Regions from separate parts of the Dechloromonas sp. HYN0024 genome, predicted to be linked through region 2. Evidence: riboswitches for the same ligand, from Rfam matches in the RefSeq annotation. Region 2 holds a riboswitch; the other holds the start of a gene.
The links. A riboswitch is a leader RNA that binds a small molecule or an ion and turns the genes downstream of it on or off. The one in region 2 is predicted to bind S-adenosylhomocysteine.
Positions count from the first base shown of each region.

Region 1: it holds a riboswitch for S-adenosylhomocysteine, as region 2 does, so the genes downstream of both, metH (methionine synthase) here and ahcY (adenosylhomocysteinase) in region 2, are expected to answer to the same signal.

Region 1 covers NZ_CP031842.1:46,587-48,986, forward strand. The annotation lists gene metH (methionine synthase) at 1-942, opposite strand, end outside; S-adenosyl-L-homocysteine riboswitch at 1,010-1,094, opposite strand; gene HYN24_RS00215 (sensor domain-containing diguanylate cyclase) at 1,175-2,400, opposite strand, start outside.
Region 2 covers NZ_CP031842.1:192,148-194,547, forward strand. The annotation lists gene ahcY (adenosylhomocysteinase) at 1-933, opposite strand, end outside; S-adenosyl-L-homocysteine riboswitch at 954-1,031, opposite strand; gene HYN24_RS00955 (HD-GYP domain-containing protein) at 1,052-2,251, opposite strand; gene metK (methionine adenosyltransferase) at 2,382-2,400, opposite strand, start outside.

The DNA.
Region 1 (2,400 bases), 150 kb from region 2:
GCCGCAGCAGCCGCCGACGATATTGACGATGCCGCTCTTTGCCCAGCCCTCGATTTCATCGGCCAGCATGTCGGCGGTTTCGTCGTAGCCGCCGAAGGCATTGGGCAGGCCGGCATTCGGGTGGGCCGAGATGTAGCAGTCGCAGACGCGCGACAGTTCCTCGACGTACTGGCGCAGTTCCTTGGCGCCGAGTGCACAGTTCAGGCCGAAGGAGAGCGGCCGGATATGGTTCAGCGAATTCCAGAATGCCTCGGCTGTCTGTCCCGACAACGTGCGGCCGGAAGCGTCGGTAATCGTGCCGGAAATCATCACCGGCCAGCGGCGGCCGGCCTGCTCGAAGAATTGTTCGATGGCGAACAAGGCGGCCTTGGCGTTGAGCGTATCGAAAACGGTTTCGACGAGCAGGATGTCGGCGCCACCATCGGTCAGGCCGCGAATCGCTTCGAGGTAATCGGTGACCAGAGCGTCGAAGGTGACATTGCGATAACCGGGGTCGTTCACATCCGGCGAGATCGAGGCAGTGCGACTCGTCGGGCCGAGAACGCCGGCAACGAAGCGCGGCTTGGCCGGGTTGGCGGTGGTGAATTCATCGCACAGGCGGCGGGCGAGGGTGGCACCCTCGACGTTCAGTTCGTAGACGATGGGCTCAAGTTTGTAATCAGCCTGCGACACCGCGGTGGAATTGAAGGTGCAGGTTTCGAGAATGTCGGCCCCGGCTTCGAGGTATTCGCGGTGAATGCCGCCGATGACATCGGGTCGGGTCAGGACCAGCAGGTCGTTGTTGCCCTTGAGGTCATGTCGGTGATCGGCGAAACGCGTGCCGCGATAGTCGGCTTCCTGCAATCCGTGACGCTGGATCATCGTGCCCATGGCCCCGTCGAGGACGAGCATTCTTTGGGCGAGCAGGGCGGAAAGTTCGGCGGTACGGTCGGTTTGCTGCATGATCACCTCGGCAAAACAAAATGACGCCGGGTACGCCGCAAAAACGAACGGCGCCACAAACCGGCTGGGTTTGCGAGCGCCGTTGATCATTGCCGAGCCTGGCCCCGGCATTCACGTCAAGCATGAAAAGGGTCGCAGCGCTCCTCGGCAGAATGACTAGTTTACCGGCCTGAAGGCCAGATGCCAAGTTAAGCGACTGATTTTGTGGCAAAGGCGAGGCGGCTGTAGTGCTTCAGCCGGGCACCCCGGCAAACACCGAAACCGCATTGCGTCCCTGATCTTTGGCCTGGTACATGGCCTGATCAGCCAGTTTGCGCAGGGTATCCAGGCTGATGCCATGCGTCGGACAAATGGCGATGCCGATACTGCAAGACAGGTCGAGAGGCCCGGCCGTTGTTTCGATAGGGGCTGAAATGGCAGCCAGCAGCTTCCTGCCGACGTTTTCGGCATCCTCAATGTTCAGGATGTTGGCCAGCAGGATGACAAATTCGTCGCCGCCGTAGCGGGCAACCGTGTCACAGGCGCGCAGTTCATCCGCCATGCGGGTGGCACAGGCGGTCAGGACCTGATCGCCCACATCGTGGCCATAACGATCATTGATTTCCTTGAAGTGATCGAGATCAGCCAGCAGCAAGGCAAAGGCATTGCCATTTCGCTGCCAGTTGCGGAAGGCATGCTCAAATCGATCAGTAAACAGAAAGCGATTGGGCAGGCCGGTCAGGAGATCGTGGGTGGCCAGATAGGCTGAACGCTCCTGTTCGATCTCGGCCTGATCGAGACTCAGGTAGTGGCGAACGGTGACCCAGGGAACGACAATCAGGGCTGCGCCGAGCAGAAGCAGGACGAGAAGCTGCTCGGCATGAAAAAAATCGCGCCACAATAATTGACGCTCGAAGGTCATCACCGTCGGCTGCGAAACATTGTCGATGCGTAGCTGCCGCGAAAATCGAGGCAACATCAGCCTGTCGAGGAGGCCTGCTTCGGCAGCCTGGTGGGCGAAAAGCTGGCTCTGGGGATTGCCGGGCGGCGTGATGATTGCCGCAAAGCTGATTTGCTCGTGATCGCCCTCCCTGCTTCTGGCGGGGACCAGGGACCGGGTCTTGATCAGCAGCAGGGCGACCATGGTATCGCCGAAGAAATTGAGGTCTGTCCCGGCTTTCCCAGCTTTCCGACTGACTTCCTGCAGCAGGATATAGGCACCATCGCCTTCGTACATGCTGAATACCGGCGAAACCACCGGCTTGATGTTGCGGTGGGCCAGAGCCATAGTGCGCGACAAATAGTCGACTGTTTCGAGGCGCAATCCGTAAATTGCCTGGGCTTCGGGCAGCGCCGGATACATGAAGAGGATGGGCCACGTTATATTCTTTTGGCTGTCATCCTGAAACGGTCTGCCGGTGAGTTCGGAGAAATCCTTGATCGAAAAATCGGAACGCCAAGTTTGGCGTAGCGTACCTT
Region 2 (2,400 bases):
GACGCGATAGCCTTCCATCGCCGCCTGCAGGGCGCAGATGGGATCGATTTCGGTGACCCAGACTTGTGCCGAGAGGGCGCGCATGGCCTGGGCCGATCCCTTGCCGACGTCGCCGTAGCCGGCGATGACGGCAATCTTGCCGGCGATCATGACGTCGGTGGCGCGCTTGATGCCATCGACCAGCGATTCGCGGCAGCCGTAGAGGTTGTCGAACTTCGATTTGGTCACCGAGTCATTGACGTTGATGCCCGGGAACTTGAGTTCGCCGCGCTGGTGCATCTGGTAGAGGCGATGGACGCCGGTCGTCGTTTCCTCGGTAACGCCCTTGATGGCGGCGAGGCGCACCGAGTACCAGGTCGGATCGATAGCGATCTTGGCCTTGATGGCGGCGAAGAGGATGGTTTCTTCTTCCGAACCCGGCTTTGCGAGCAGGGAGATGTCCTGCTCGGCACGGGCGCCGAGGTGGAGGAGCAGGGTGGCATCGCCGCCGTCGTCGAGGATCATGTTCGAGTAGCCACCGTCGGCCCACTCGAAGATGCGGTGGGTGTAATCCCAGTAATCGACCAGGGTTTCGCCCTTGACCGCAAAGACCGGGATGTTCTGCGCGGCGATGGCGGCGGCCGCGTGGTCCTGGGTCGAGAATATGTTGCAGGAGGCCCAGCGGACTTCGGCGCCGAGCGCGGTCAGCGTCTCGATGAGGACGGCGGTCTGGATCGTCATGTGCAGCGAGCCGGTAATGCGGGCGCCCTTGAGCGGCTGGGTCTTGGCGAATTCTTCGCGAATCGCCATGAGGCCGGGCATTTCGGTTTCGGCAATATTGATTTCCTTGCGGCCCCAGGCGGCAAGGTTGATGTCGGCAATAACAAAATCTTTGAAGTCAGCCACAGTAAGCTCCTGATGAACTGTGGCCGGGAGGGGATGCTCACCCGGCATCCCGTGCCCGGCACGGATTAAATGGGTGAGCGCAGTTTCAAACCGAGCCTGAGAGAGTGGTTTTTGACGACCAAGCCCCTGCAGCGCCCCTCGGTAGGTCGAGGATTATAAACCGATTTCAGATTTTTTCGCCGGCCCAGTAGCGATCGATATCCTTGATGCCCCATTTGCTGGCCTCCTCGCGGCCGGCAATTTTTTCGGCACTGCGGGCTATGTCGATCAGTTCGGGGTTGATGTAGGCCTGTGAGCGGGTCGAGAAGAAGACCTTGACCTTGGGTTTGAGCAGTGACTGCTCACCCTGTTCGACCACGACGCCCAGTTTGCCGGATTCGAGCCGGACCAGCGAGCCAACCGGGTAGATGCCGAGACTCTTGACGAAAGCCTGAAAGACCACCGGGTCGAAATGCCCCGTCCATTCGGCCATTCGCTTGATCGACTCGGCTGGGTCCCAGCCAGCCTTGTAGGGACGGTTCGAGGTAATCGCGTCATAGACGTCGCAAACGGCGCCCATCTTGGCAAACAGGCTCATGGTTTCACCATTGAGTCGCTTGGGGTAACCGCTGCCGTCGACTTTCTCGTGGTGGTGCAGACAGATATCCTTGACGATGTCGCTAATCCCTTTGCCTGCCAGCAACAGATTGTGCCCTTCTGCCGGATGGGTTTTGACCACCGCGAACTCGGCGTCGGTCAGCTTGCCCGGCTTGTTCAGGATGTCGGCGGGAATCATCGCCTTGCCCAGGTCGTGCAGCAGGCCGCCCATGCCGACTTCGCGGGTGGTTGGCTCGTCAAGCCCGAGTTTCCGGGAGAGTGCGATCATCAGTGCGCAGACGGCGACCGAATGCATGTAGGTGTAATCGTCGGCGGTTTTCAGCCGGGCCAGACTGATCAAGGCACCGGGGTTGCGCAGCACGGAATTTGAGATTTCCTCAACCAGCGGCGCTGCCGCATCGGCTTCGATGGCCTTGCCCATACGGGCTTCCTGGAACATCGAAACGACAGCTTCCTTGCCTCTGGCGCAAATTTTAGCGGCGCGTTTCAACTCGTTGTTGAAAGAGGCGCTTTCCTGAGCAACGGTGGGCTGTGGTTCGGGAATTTGCTCGGCGACCTCGATCTCCTGGGTGCAGGAGGCGGCAATGTCGAGACCTTTCGAGACATCAATCCACACCTCGGTGATTGGGCTTTGCCGGATCAATACGAGGTCATTCGGGTCGCTCAGGACGAATTTCGTCCGCCAGAACGGATGATCCAGCCATGCGCCGCAGAATGCCTGAAGGTGCATACCCAGGCCGAGTTGGTCCACCGGGATTCGTTTGAGCATATTTGCTAATTTTAGCGAAAAAAAGGGAAGCCGTGTGGCTTCCCTTTTGCTGGGTATCGCTGCTGCCTTACCAACCGGTGTCGCGGTTCAACGGTCCGTTCGGCACCTGGGGACGCTAATGTAAGTTGTCTTACAGGCCGGCGTCGTTA